Regions from separate parts of the Massilia scottii genome, predicted to be linked through region 2. Evidence: riboswitches for the same ligand, from Rfam matches in the RefSeq annotation. Region 2 holds a riboswitch; each other region holds the start of a gene.
The links. Region 2 has a riboswitch for cobalamin ahead of RBA41_RS32300 (TonB-dependent receptor plug domain-containing protein). Riboswitches for the same ligand answer to the same signal wherever they lie in the genome.
Positions count from the first base shown of each region.

Region 1: linked by a shared signal. The riboswitch ahead of RBA41_RS07745 (CbtB domain-containing protein) and the one ahead of RBA41_RS32300 (TonB-dependent receptor plug domain-containing protein) in region 2 are both predicted to bind cobalamin.
Region 3: linked by a shared signal. The riboswitch ahead of RBA41_RS18555 (TonB-dependent receptor) and the one ahead of RBA41_RS32300 (TonB-dependent receptor plug domain-containing protein) in region 2 are both predicted to bind cobalamin.

Region 1 covers NZ_JAVCWM010000004.1:382,652-387,175, reverse strand. The annotation lists gene RBA41_RS07760 (SEL1-like repeat protein) at 1-263, shown strand, start outside; gene RBA41_RS07755 (hypothetical protein) at 356-721, shown strand; gene RBA41_RS07750 (hypothetical protein) at 778-1,143, shown strand; cobalamin riboswitch at 1,210-1,439, shown strand; gene RBA41_RS07745 (CbtB domain-containing protein) at 1,590-1,787, shown strand; gene RBA41_RS07740 (CbtA family protein) at 1,778-2,530, shown strand; gene RBA41_RS07735 ((2Fe-2S) ferredoxin domain-containing protein) at 2,534-2,872, shown strand; gene RBA41_RS07730 (cobaltochelatase subunit CobN) at 2,859-4,524, shown strand, end outside.
Region 2 covers NZ_JAVCWM010000044.1:17,673-22,196, forward strand. The annotation lists gene RBA41_RS32300 (TonB-dependent receptor plug domain-containing protein) at 1-1,455, opposite strand, end outside; cobalamin riboswitch at 1,538-1,759, opposite strand; gene RBA41_RS32305 (histidine phosphatase family protein) at 1,754-2,299, opposite strand; gene RBA41_RS32310 (adenosylcobinamide-GDP ribazoletransferase) at 2,302-3,093, opposite strand; gene cobT (nicotinate-nucleotide--dimethylbenzimidazole phosphoribosyltransferase) at 3,103-4,137, opposite strand; gene RBA41_RS32320 (DUF2868 domain-containing protein) at 4,311-4,524, shown strand, end outside.
Region 3 covers NZ_JAVCWM010000012.1:209,346-213,869, forward strand. The annotation lists gene RBA41_RS18545 (thiol:disulfide interchange protein DsbA/DsbL) at 1-115, opposite strand, end outside; gene RBA41_RS18550 (cobalamin-binding protein) at 293-1,171, opposite strand; gene RBA41_RS18555 (TonB-dependent receptor) at 1,171-3,180, opposite strand; cobalamin riboswitch at 3,260-3,408, opposite strand; gene RBA41_RS18560 (M1 family metallopeptidase) at 3,522-4,524, shown strand, end outside.

The DNA.
Region 1 (4,524 bases), on a different contig from region 2:
TGGACCTGATGGAAGACCCCGAGTATGAAGCGCTGGGAGACGTCATCGTCGGCCCGCGCGACCCGGTCCAATCGATCCACTCGTATTGGAAGGCGGCCGCGCAATACGGTCTGGCCGACCTGTTCCTCGATGGCGGCGATGATAGCGCGCCTGGCATGCCGGAGGCGATCGACTGGTTGACGTTGTCCGCCGCGCAAGGTAACGCGGCCGCCATCGAACGCCTCGCCACGCTCCGAAAACAACGCTCGTCATCGGCGCTTTGACAGTTCTTGAACGGCATGTAAAACTGTCGACAGGAAATACGATCCTGGCTGCGCACGACCGCGACAGCCGTTCTGACGAAATGGGAGTGCAAGTGAGTACTGCAGCATGGATCTACGATGCCAGCATCGTTATCAGGAACGCTAGGCAACCGGAGGCGTTTAACGCGATTCGCACATCGTTCGAAGGCTGCGACTCCTTCTTCGCCGAACGCGCGCGCGCCGAACGCGACTTTCCGGCATTCCTTGAATCGATCGGCTTCACCAGCCAGCGCCAGGAAGGCGCGCTGCTGATCGACGGCGGCGACATCGACATCATCACCAACTGGCTGATTCGCCTGTTCGACACGCTCGGGCCCTTCGTCGAAGCCGGCGGCGTGCTGGAGATCCGCGATGAAGAAGGCGAGCAGATGACCTTCTGCTACGACGGCAATCAGATGGATATCGAATTCAGCGAGTAAGGTAGCGCGGCTTCGTGCTACATTGGCACCCCTGAATTTTGAAGGAGTGCCACGCCATGCCACCCAATCCCAGCATCGCTTCGATCCGCGCCCGCCTTCTCGGCGGGATGGCTGCTTACATGGGGCGCTGCGCCGAAGACCCGGAGAGCGAGGCTCCGTACGGCCAGGCCGAGATCGACGAGTGCGCCGGAATCCTCGACACTTATGCCGCTGCCGTGGAAAAGCTCCCCCAACCTGCAGCCCCCGCCGCGATCATGAAAGAAGTCGAACGCGTCGTCCTTGCCCTCAATGCGTTTGATGAACGCTGCAGCGTGATCGAGACCGAAGAGCGCGAAAGCCTGTGCGACATCATCTACCTGGTTGCCAAGGATGCGGGCCTGGAAGCCGACGAAGACATCACCGAACAATGGCGCGACTGGTAAATTCGTCCGCTGCGCACACGCCGGCCCGCGCAACCTTGCAATTTATATAGTCCAGACCTATACTTCGCCGGTAGTCAAGCTTCTGGTTCTGGCAAACGATCGTTTGCCGGATTAAATGGGAAGCCGGTGCGACCTCTCAAGGGGGGCAAAGCCGGCGCTGCCCCCGCAACGGTAAGCGAGTCAAGGATGTGCATCAAGCCACTGTGCCTAGTCAGCATGGGAAGGCGCATATCCGGGAAGGGTTTTTTGCCCCGCCACTCGCCAGCCCGGAAACCAGCCGAAGCGGTAAGTCGTTTGTATCGCGGAGGGCGATCCAGGTGGATCGCTGCGTTCCGCACCCCATCTCACGTTCCTTCTCCCCGTACAAGCCCCGGTTGCCGGACAGGGCAAGACGCGCGCGTCTGCATTTGCCTGGCTTTATGCGAAATGCTTTAGGAAGGAATGCCATGTCGCCGATCCGTAGCTTCATCACCACCGCCGATGAACAAGTCCCGTTTGTCTCCATCAAGGAGCGCATTGTGCAGGCCATGTGCGCCGCCAGCCTTGGCATCGTGCTGCTGTACGGTGCCGGTTTCGCCTCGATGGAAGCGCTGCACAACGCGGCGCACGACAGCCGCCACTCGGCCGGCTTCCCATGCCACTGATCCGCACCGCGCCCGCGGCAAGCCTGGGCACCTTCAACCGCATCATCGCCAGCGCAGCGGCGGCCGGCATCCTGGCCGGCCTGCTGCTGACCGGCGTGCAGCAGCTGCAAGTGGCACCCATTATCTTGCAGGCCGAGGTGTTCGAGAGCGCCGCGCCGAAGGCACTGGAGCAGGCCGCACCGCACAGCCACGCCGACGCCACGCCGCACGAACACGCGGATGAGGGCGCCCATGAACACGGCGGCTGGCAGCCGGACGACGGCGCCGAGCGCACCTTCTACACGGCGGTGGCCAACATCAGCGCCGGCGTCGGCTTCGCGCTGCTGCTGGCAGCGGCCATCAGCCTGCATGGCGGCGCAAGCGGCTGGCGCGCGGGCGTGCTGTGGGGCGCGGCCGGCTACACGGTCTTTTTCGTGGCGCCCTCGGTCGGCCTGCCGCCCGAGCTGCCGGGTACCGTCGCGGCGCCGCTGCTGGCGCGCCAGTTGTGGTGGACCGCCACCGTCATGGCCAGCGCGGGCGGGCTGGCGCTGCTGGTCTTCGCCAAGAACTGGCCGCTCAGGATCGCCGGCGCCTTGCTGCTGTTCGTGCCGCATCTGGTCGGTTCGCCCCAGCCGAAGGTCCATTCGAGCAGCGCACCGCCCGAGCTGGCGCTGAGCTTCCTGTACGCGACCTTGCTGGCCAATGCCGCCTTCTGGGTGGCCATGGGCGCGCTGGCGGGCTATTTCTACAAGAAATTCGGCTGACCGATGCGTACCCATGACCGGCACGTGTTCATGTGCGTCGGCCCGCGCTGCACCGAAAACGGCGTGCAGGCGCAGGCCGTGTTCGAGCACATGGGGCGCGAGATCGACGCCCATCCGGACCTCTGCGTCAAGCGCACCCGCACGCACTGCATGGTCGCATGCCGTAATGAAGGGCCGATCGTGGTGGTGTACCCGGAAGGCGTGTGGTACCGGCGCGTCGACGAAGCGGCAGCAGGGCGCATCGTCGCCGAGCACCTGATCGGCGGCGCCGAAGTGACCGACCTGATTTTCCATCGCATCGGCGAAGGCGACACAATTGTGGCGGACCATGACATCACCTGATTTTCCTCAAGGCCCGGCGCACATCGCGCTGCTTACCCACGCATCGAACGACCTGACTGTCCTGCACCACGCAGTGAGCCAGTTGCCGCCGGAGTTCGGCGCGGTGGCGGGCGTGAGCCTGCAGGGGCTCGACGCCGACGGCGGCGCCACGGCGCTGCTTTCGCGCGAGGTGCAGGGCGCGCGCATCATCATCCTGCGCGTGCTGGGCCGTCTCGGCAGCGTGCCCGGTTTTGCCGACCTGGTAAGCCACGCGCGCCGCCACGCCCAGCACCTGATTGCCATCAGCGGCACAGGCGAGCCCGATCCCGAGCTGGCGGCGGTATCGACCGTCGCTCCCGACGTGCTGCAACAGACGCTGAACTACTTCCATTGCGGCGGCAGCGGCAACCTGGCGCAGTTGCTGCGCTATTTGTCCGACCATCTGCTGCTGACCGGTTTTGGCTACGAGAGCGCGCTGCCGCTGCCGGAACACGGCATTTATCATCCCGACCTGGCGCAGGGCGCCGGCATCGAAGACTGGCTCGCGCTGCGCAAACCAGGCGCACCAAGTGCTGGCATCGTGTTCTACCGCGCGCACTGGATGAGCGGGAACACGCGCTTCATCGATGCGCTGCTGGACGCGCTGGAAAAGCGCGGCATGAACGTGCTGCCGGTGTTTACCGCCTCGCTGCGCAGCGGCGCCGGCGCAGGGGCACTGCCCGACGCGCTGCGCTACTTCAGCGACGCGCGCGGCGTGCATATCGATGTGCTGATCAACACCACCTCGTTCGCGATGGGCGAGATTACGCCGGGTGGTCCCACGCCTGCCGGATGGTCGGTCGGCGTACTGGAAACGCTGAACGTGCCGGTACTGCAGGCCATCACCAGCGGCATGACCCTGCCGCAGTGGGAGCAGTCCGCGCGCGGGCTTAATCCGCTCGACACGGCCATGAACGTGGTGCTGCCGGAGTTCGACGGGCGCATCATCACCGCGCCGGTCTCGTTCAAGTCGCGCGCCGCCGGGTTACAGGGCGACGCGGTCGAATACGAACCGGTGCCGGACCGCGTGGCACGCGTGGCTGGCATCGCAGCGCGCTTCGCCCGCCTCAAGCATGTGCCGAATGCCGAGAAGCGCATCGCGTTCATGTTCACCAATTCGAGCAGCAAGGCTTCGCAGATCGGTAACGCGGTCGGGCTGGACGCCCCGGCATCGCTGATGCGCATTCTCGACGCCATGCGCGCCGCCGGCTACGACGTCGGCCAGCCGCCCGCCGACGGTACCACCCTGATTCACGACCTGGTGGCGCGCTGTTCGTACGACCAGATATACGTGACGACGGAGCAGTTGCGCAACGCCGCCGGCCGCGTACCCGCCGCGCAATACGCCACGTGGTTCGCCGAACTCACGCCCGATATGCAGGAAAAGATGAGCACCCAGTGGGGCGCCGCTCCCGGTGAGGCTTACGTGTGCGACGGCCACCTGGCGCTGGCCGGCATCGAATTGGGCAATACCTTCGTCGCGCTGCAGCCGCCGCGCGGCTACGGCATGGACCCGGACGCGATCTATCACCAGAGCGACCTGCCGCCGACCCACCATTATTATGCGCTGTACCGCTGGCTGCGCGACGTGTGGCGCGCGGACGCCATCGTCCACGTTGGAAAGCACGGAACCA
Region 2 (4,524 bases):
GTAGGCGCAGCCGTATGGATGCGTATCCTGCTGGACCGGACATGTGGTGGTGTTGACCAGGAGGTCTTTCAGGCGGTTGCGGTAGTAGACCGCGCTGGCTTCAAGCGTGCCATCGTTGTAATACACGCCGCCTTCGACGTTCTTGCCTTGTTCGGGCTTGTTGGTGTCGACCCCGTAACCCGGGTAATACAGTTCGTTGAAGGTCGGTGCGCGAAAGCCGGTTCCGGCGCTGGCGTTCACGCGCAGCGCGCGCGTGAGTTTGTAGCCGTAGCCCACGCCGCCGGTGATCTTGTTGCCGTACTGGGTGCTGTCGTCGCGCCGCGCGCTGGCGCTGGCCAGATGGTTGCCGCGCTTGAGCGAGTAGGCGGCAGCCACGGAATTGGTCGCGCGGCTGGTGTTCAAGGCGCGCGTGGTGTCGGCGAACACGTCTTCCACCCGGCGTTCCAGAACCAGTTGCAGCAGGTCGCTGCCCAGGGCGATGTCGTTCTGCATGCTGTAGGCGTGCAGGCGCGTGTCGATACGGTTGCTGCTCGTCGCACTGGTGAAGTTGACCGATTTGTCGTCGGCCTCGGATGCCTGCAGGCTGACTTTCCAGTTGCGCGTGATCTCGTGTTTCGAGTACACGGCGATGTTGTCCATGTTCTGCACGCTGCGCACGTCGAAGGGACCTGCGCCCGCATCGTACTGCGACTTGAGATGGCTGTGCAGGTACAGCAGGCCCGCTTCGTGGCCCTTGGCCAGCACGATGCCCAGCTGGCCGGTGGCGCTGTCGCGCGCATAGCCGTCGTTGTCCTGATTGTAGGAGAAGTTGCCCGGTTTGGTGGCCGAGAAGCCGTCATCCTTGTCCTTCGACACACCGAAGGCGTAGCTGATGCTGTTCTCGCCTTCGCTGGCGCCGGCCACGCCGAACGCCATCGAGCGCGCCTTGTCGCTGCCCGCTTCAACGGCGGCCGTGACGTTTGGCGCTCCGGCGCCGCGCCGGGTGAAAATCTGCACCACGCCGCCGATGGCGTCGGCGCCATACATGGTGGCCAGCGGGCCGTAGACGATTTCGATGCGGTCGACGTTCGCCAGCGGCAGCGTGGCCCAGTTGGCGATGCCGATCGTGGACGAGCCAATGCGCACGCCGTCGACCAGCACCACGGTCTGCTTGGCGTCGCCGCCGCGGATGAACACTTGCGATGCGGTGCCCGGACCGCCGTTACGCGTGATCTCGATGCCGCGCTGCTTTTGCAGCAGTTCGACCACGCTGCTTGCGCCCGAGCGGGCGATGTCAGTGGCGCTGATCAGCACATGGTCGCTCAGCACGTCGCTGGATGGCTGCGGCGCGCGCGTGGCGGTGATGATGACGGCGGCAACGGCCGTATCGGCGGCGCTGTCGGCCAGGGCATAAGGGGAGGTAAAAGCTAGCGCGAGCGACGTCAGGGCCGCGTGGCGTACAACAGGAAAGGTCATGACAAATCTTCAGTGAGTGCGATTGCGAGCAACCGGCCGACGTCCCCGTTGGCCAGATTGAAAAGGAACGCGCAAATCCTGCACGTTCCCACCTGTCCTGGCCGGTATCCGGGCTGGCAAATGCGGCCGTCTCACCTTCCCATGCCAAATGCACAGTGGTCGTTCGAGGCGGCTCGTCGCCATGTCAGCGACATTTGCTTACCGTTGCGGGGGCAGCACACGTTGGCCTGTTGCAGGCTTCGTGTTTCCCAGTTTAACTGCGCTCATGGACATGGGCGCGGGCACCAAAACCCGATAATTATACACAGTCGATGATGACGGTCCCGCCGTAGGCGATGGCGTGGGGATGCTGCGCCGCTTCCAGCGCCATGGCCTCGGGACCCAGGCCGCGTGCGCGCGCCGACAGCAGGCGGATGGTGCCGGCGTGGCAGATGACGATGGCGCAGGGCGCTTGCGCGCGCATGCAGTCGGCATAAAACGCGGACACGCGCCGCGCCATATCGACCACGCTTTCGCCGCCGCCGGGGCGGTAGCAGGCCATGTCGGCGGCCCAGGCATCGATGCCGGCACGGTCGATGTCGTCCCAGCGGCGCATTTCCCAGTCGCCGAAATCGAGTTCGGCCAGGCGCGCGTCATACCGCACCGCCGCGCCGCCGATTGCCGCAGCCAGTATGGCACAGCGCCGCAGCGGGCTGGAAAACACCGGCGCGCCGGCGGGCAGGGTGGCGCGCAGGGCGGGCAGGGCCAGCGCCTGCGAATCAGGATCGACAGCCAGGTCGGTGCGCCCGTAGCACACGCCGGATGCTACCTGCGGCGCCAGGTGGCGTACCAGGTACAGGCGCATTCTCAGCCCCACAGGCCGTGATGGAAAAACGCCAGCAGCGCCAGGTAGATGACCACTTCGGCCACCTGCTGCACGGCGCCCAGGCAGTCGCCGGTATAGCCGCCGATGCGGCGCAGGCACTTGGCGCCCAGCCACCACGCCGCCAGCGCGGCCCCGGTCACGCTAGCGAGCAGCGCAAGCCAGGGCAGCATGCCGGCCGTGGCCAGCGCCAGTGCAGGCACGCCGGCGCAGGCGCAGGCGATGCCGAATTCCCGGTTGCTCATATGCTGGGCCATCGGCTTGGCCTTGCCATCGGCGCGCGCATATTCCATTTCCCAGATCAGGCTCACCGCGGCCAGGCGCGACAAAGGATGGGCGATGAACAGCGCGGCGATAGCGGCGGGCACGGACAGAAACGACAGCAGCGCGCACTTGAGCGCCACCGTCAGCCCCATGCCGACCGCGCCGTAGGTGCCGATGCGCGAGTCCTTCATGATCTCCAGCACCCGCTCGGTGCTCAAGCCGCCGCCGAAGCCGTCGCACATGTCGGCCAGGCCGTCCTCGTGGAAGGCGCCGGTCAGGTAGATCGCCGCCGCCGTCGACAGCAGCACCGCCACCGGGGCCGGCCATAGCAATGACGCGCCGGCATACACCGCCGCGGCCACCGCCGCCACCACCACGCCGACCAGCGGAAAATAGCGCGACGCGTGGTGCAGCCAGGACGGGTCGAATCCGACCCAGCCCGGAATCGGCATGCGGGTGAAGAATTGCAGCGCGATGAAGAACAGCCGGCACTGGTGGACGATGCTGGCCATGGTGTGTACTTACGCCGACTGGCCGCTGACGCGCGCCGACTGGAAGGTGGCCATCTCGCCGAGGAAGTTGACGGCCGCGTGCAGCAGCGGCAGCGCCAGGGCGCAACCGGTGCCTTCGCCCAGGCGCAGGCCGAGGTTGAGCAGCGGCCTGGCCTTGAGGTGTTCGAGCATGCGCGCGTGGCCCGCTTCGTCCGAGCAGTGCGAAAATACGCAGTAGTCGAGGATGGCCGGCTGCATGCGCGCCGCCACCAGCAGCGCGCTGCTGACGATGAAGCCGTCGATCAGCAGCACCATGCGCCGTTCGGCCGCCTTGAGCATGGCGCCAACGATCATGGCGATCTCGAAGCCGCCGAAGGTGGCCAGGATGTCGAGCGGCTCGCTCATCTCGCCATGCAGGGCGACCGCCGCCTCGATCACGTTTTGCTTGTGCAGCACGCCTTCGGGCGACAAACCGGTGCCGGCGCCGACGCAGTCAAGCACCGGCACGCCGGTCAGCTTGTGCATCAGCGCGGCGGCGGCGGTGGTGTTCCCGATCCCCATTTCGCCGAAGCCGATCACGTTGCCCTCCAGGTTGCCGACAATGCGCATGCCGTGCGCCAGGGCGGCGGCGCATTCGGCCCAGCTCATGGCCGGCTTCTGGGCAAAGTTGGCGGTGCCGCGTCCGACCTTGCAGTCCATCAGGGCCACGCGCTTGCCGAAATCGTGGTTCACGCCGGCGTCGATGATCTGCAGCGCGCAGCCGTTCTGGCGCGCGAACACGTTGATGGCCGCGCCCTTGGAGAGGAAATTTTCGACCATCTGCCAGGTGACGCTTTGCGGATAGGCCGAGATGCCTTCGGCCACCACGCCGTGATCGGCCGCGAACACCAGGATGGCCGGCTTGTGCAGCGCGGCCCTGGTCGTTTGCTGGATCAGGCCAATCTGCCGGGCCAGCGTTTCGAGCGCGCCCAGGCTGCCCAGCGGCTTGGTCTTGTTGTCGATCGCTTGGGTCAGTTCGCTGGCCAGCAATGGGTCGTGGGTGGAAAGTATGTCAGGGAGGCGCATCGTGGATAGATAAGAAAGTGTCAAGAAAATTCCGCGCTAAGATAGCACACTCAGGCTGCGTCGTTTCCGGGAGACCAGCGTGTGTCGGCACAATGCGGCAAAGTGCGGCACAATTGGCCTGTGAATGTTGTCGCTTCATACAAAAGATTTCGTTAAAAGAAAACAGGAAGAACATGAACGAGCAGGTTGCACGGGATGTGGTGCTGGTGCGCTCCGTCGAAACAATGGACGGCAAGCACGAGGTACTCAGCGATGACGATCGCCTGTATGCCAGCCGCAGTGCCAGGGAACTGGCGCAGTGGCAGGCCTCCGACAGCAAGGCGGCGGTAACGAACGAGCATTTTTTGCAGCAGAGGGCCGAGCAGATCCTCAAGCGCCTGGGCGAAC
Region 3 (4,524 bases), on a different contig from region 2:
GCTGCGGACTTGCCAGCGTGACATACTCGGCGCCCTCTTTCGGGTCAAGGGGCGACGCGAACGCCGTGCTGACGGCCAGACTGGCCACGGCCAGAGCAATACGCAGGAAACGCATAAATATCCTTCATGTTAAGTTGAGACGACGATCGCGAGATTACCACTTTTTGCGGCAGGTCTCAGTCCAGGAACCCGCATTTTACATTGCGTTGCATATGCGTTCCCGCTACAGGCACCGTCACGCTGCGCAACCCCGTGCGCAGTCACCGTGCGCAGTCACCGTGTTAACGCAGCCCTACCTGCGCCGTTGACGCGCCAGTTCAAGTTTTTCGCACAGGATGGCGGCGCCGTCGGGCAGGCGCGGTCCGGCCCGGGTCAGCAATTCGCCGTCCAGGGTGAACAGATTGCCCTTTTGCACCGCCAGCAGGGTTGTATACGGCGCCCAGATCGCCAAACCCTGTTCGGAGGCGTCGTACGGCGCGCTGCCGACGATCGCTTCCGGATTGGCCTGCAACACCGCCTCGACGCCGACCGAAGGCGCCTTGACCGCCAGCGCGGCGAAAATATTCTCGCCGCCGCACAGGCGGATGGCATCGCTGGCGACATGCTGGCCATTGAGGGTGTACAGCGGCTTTTCCCACACCTGGTAAAACACCTTGACCGGCGGCCGCTTGCCGTAGCGCGCCTCGAGCGCCGCGATGCGGGCGCGGAACGCGGCGGCTGCCGCCTGCGCCACCGTCCCGGTGCCGAGCAGTTGGCCGAAACGCAGCATGCTGCCGGCCACCTGGTCCATCCGCGCCGGCTCGCTGTAAAACATCGGAATGCCGAGCTGGCGCAGCTGCTCCAGCTGGCGCGCCGTGTTCCCGCTCTGCCAGACCACCAGCAGGTCGGGTTTCAGCGCCAGCACCCGTTCCATGTCGATCTGGCTGTTGTCGCCGACGAGGGGGATGGTTCGGGCGGCCGGCGGATAGTCGCTGTAGCTCATCGCCCCGACGATGCGCGCCCCGCCGCCGGCCGCGAACAGCAGCTCGGTGACGTGCGGCGCCATCGACACGATGCGCTGCGCCGGCGCGGCCAGCACCACGCGCCGGCCGGCGTCGTCCACCACCGTGATGGCGGCGCCGGCCAGGCCGGCCCACAGGGCCAGCGCGGCGAAGACGAGGCGCTTGCGCATCAGAAGTCGTAGCGCGCCGAGACCTTCACCTGGCGAGCGTCGCTCGGATAAATGCCGCTGTTGCAGCCGTACGCATTGCTGGTGTAGCGCTTGTCGGCCAGGTTCAGGCCCGCCACCGCGAATTCCCAGGCGCCGACTTGGAGCGCGTAACGCGCGTCGAAGGTGGTGCTTGATGCCATGCGCACGCCGCAGGTGTTGGCGAAGTCGGCGCCGAAGCGCTGGCTGCCGGCCCACTGGGCGCCGATGTCGGCGCTGTGGCCATTGCCCGGCACCCAGGCCAGGCGCGCCGAGACCACGTTCTTCGGTACCAGCACCATCTCGCGCCCGGCGTTCGGGCCGCCGGTGAAGCGCGCCAGCACGTGCTGCCAGTTGCCGCTCACGCGCCAGTCGCGCGCGATGCTGGCGTGGACATCGAGCTCCACGCCCTTGCGCCCGGTCGGATCGAGGTTGGTGTTGGCGCCGTAGCCGCCGTTCACGGTCGGGTCGTAGAAAATCTCGTTGCGCAACTGATGGCGGAACACGCGCGCGTTTGCGCCCATGGCCGCATCGCCGTATGCGACGCCCAGTTCCAGGTCGCGCGAGGTTTGCGGCGCCAGCACGGCGGACGAGGAACGGTAGCCGTTCTCGTCGACGTTGGCCACGCGGTAGCTGCGCCCGGCCTTGGCGTACAGTTCTACCATCGGCATGACGTTGGCGCTGCCCTGCACTTCCCAGGCGTTGAGGGTGGTCTTGCTGGCATACGGTGCGGCGAAGGCGCGCGCGTCGGTGGCATCCTTCTCGAACCGTTCGCGGCGCGCGCCAACGGCCACGCGGGCTTTGTGCGCGCCGCCGAACTTGAGTTCATCGCGCACGTACAGCGCCCGCGATTTTTGCGTGGCGTCGGCGTTCGAGTAGTCCGAATCGGTCACGCGCGACCACTTCACAAGGTCCACGCCGGCCACCAGCTCATTGAGCATGCCGCCCATGTGCGCAAGGTGGCGCAGGCGCGGCGAGAACTGGGTCTGGGCGCTGTCGTAGGTCGACTTCGAGGCTGCGCGCACGCCCTCGAAGGTGTAGAAATAGGTGGAACGGACCGTGCGCTCGCGGCGCGACAGTTCGGCGGCCAGGTCGACGCTGCCGACGCGCTGCTCCACGAACGCGGTCAGGCGGTCCGAATCGAGCGAGCCCACATCGTCTGGCGTGCTGGCCTGGCGCGGGTTGTCGCGGAACTGTTGCATGCTCAGGGCGCCCGGCAATTCCGATTCCTGGCGCGCACGGTCGTAGCGCAGGCCGGTGCGGCCACCCTGGTATGCCCACTGGGCGCCGCCGCTGAAGGTATCGAGCTCGAAGCTGTTATGGTCGCGGTAATTGTCGGTGCGCTGGCTGCCGACCGAGGCGTCGAGCGCGAACCCGTTCCATGACCGGGCCACGGCGGCGCGCAGGTCGCGCAGGTTGAACTGACCGGTTTCGGCGCGCAGCATGCCGCGCCCGCCATTGGCCTCGGGACGGCGCGTGACGATGTGGATCACGCCGCCGGTGGCGCCTTCGCCATACAGCACGCTGGCGCCGCCGCGGATGATTTCGATGCGCTCGACGGTCTCGATCGGGATCGACGACAGGGTCGCATTGCTCAATTCACTTTCGGACATGCGCACGCCGTCCAGGGTGACCACCATGTTCTGGCTGCTGTTGGTGCCGAAGCCGCGCAGGTCGAGGCTGAAATCGGGCGAGCCGTCCAGGCTCTGGCGGCCGTACACGCCGCCGATCTGGCGGATGGCCTGGTTGACGTCGGCCGCGCCGGCGCGGCGGATGTCGTCGGCGCTGATGACGGTCGCGCCGATCGGGGCCAGCGCCGGGTCGCTGGCAAAGCGGGCGCCGGTCACGGTCACGGCGGGCAGGGTCTGGGCCTGGGCCTGGGCCTGGCCATCGGCGGCCAGCGCGGCGCTGGACATGAAACACAGGGACAGGGCGGAAACCAGCGCGAGCGGCCTGGCGGAGAGCGCACGGCGCGGCGATACTGCAGAAATCATGATGTCGTCTTCAGAAAATAGAGTCCGGGCCTGCGTCCCCGCAAGCCGGATTGCACGGACAGAGGCGCGCTGCGCGGCATCATGTCCACCTGTTTTGGCCGGTATCCGGGCTCGCACGACGTCAGTAACGACGGCTTGCAGTACCGTTGCGGGGGCAGCACACTGCGTGTTTCCCGTTTAACTGCCGGCGTGAAGACGCGGGCGGGCACCAAAACTGCGCCATTATAATCGGAGTCGCCATCCGGACCGCGGCCCGGCGGGCGTTGTGGCATGCTGTGCGGCCGGCTGCCCACCAGCCAGACCTGTTACCAATCGAAGCGCCCGGCGGCGCAGGAGAATGCATGCAAGCGCGTACCCGAACCATGGCCCAGAGGGCGCTCCTGCTGGCGGCAGCCGCCGTCGCGGGGGCCGAGCTGATGGCGCAGGCCGACATCACCATCACGCCGATTCCGGAACCGGTGACCGACGTCGGCATCGGCTTCGCCATGCCCTCGGCCAGCGCGGTGAGCGTGCCGAGCTCCCCGGACGCGTGGGGCGGGCCGCGCAGCGGCAGCGAAGCGACCCTGTCGGACCGCGTGGTCGACTACCGGATCGAAGCGACGCTCGACCCGGTAGCGCACACGGTCGACGGCAAGCAGAAACTCACCTGGCGCAACCGCAGCAAGGAGACCGTGCGCAGCGTCTACCTGCACCTGTACATGAACGCCTTCAAAAGCGCCGGCAGCACCTTCTTCACCGAGCAGCGCGAATCCGGCTACAACGCCACCATCGCCCCCGGCGAATGGGGCCATATCACCCTGCGCAGCGTGACCCAGGGCGGTGCCAGGGTCGACTGGTCGTTCGTCCACCCCGACAACGGCCCCGCCACCGACGAGACGGTGGTGCGCTTCGACCTGCCGGCGCCGGTGGCGCCAGGCGCTTCCACCAGCTTCGATATCACCTTCCTGACCCAATTGCCGCGCGTGGTGGCCAGTACCGGCCATGTCGGCAGCTTTCACCTGGTGGGCCAGTGGTTCCCCAAGATCGGGGTGCTGGAACTGCCTGGCGAACGCGGCGCCGCCAGGGCGCGCTGGAACGTGCACGAATATCACCACGAGACCGAGTTCTACGCCGACTTCGGCCGCTTCGATGTCAAGCTCACCGCGCCCAAGGGCTACACCGTGGGCGCCACCGGCGAACTGCAGGGGCCACCGGTGGAACAGGGCGGCATGCTGACGCACCACTACGTGCAGGGCGACGTCCACGATTTCGCCTGGACCGCCGACAATCGCACGGCGCCGCCCCTGCGCGGTACCTGGAGCGCGCCGGGCAGCCCGCAGGTTGCGCTGTCGGTACTGTTCCCGC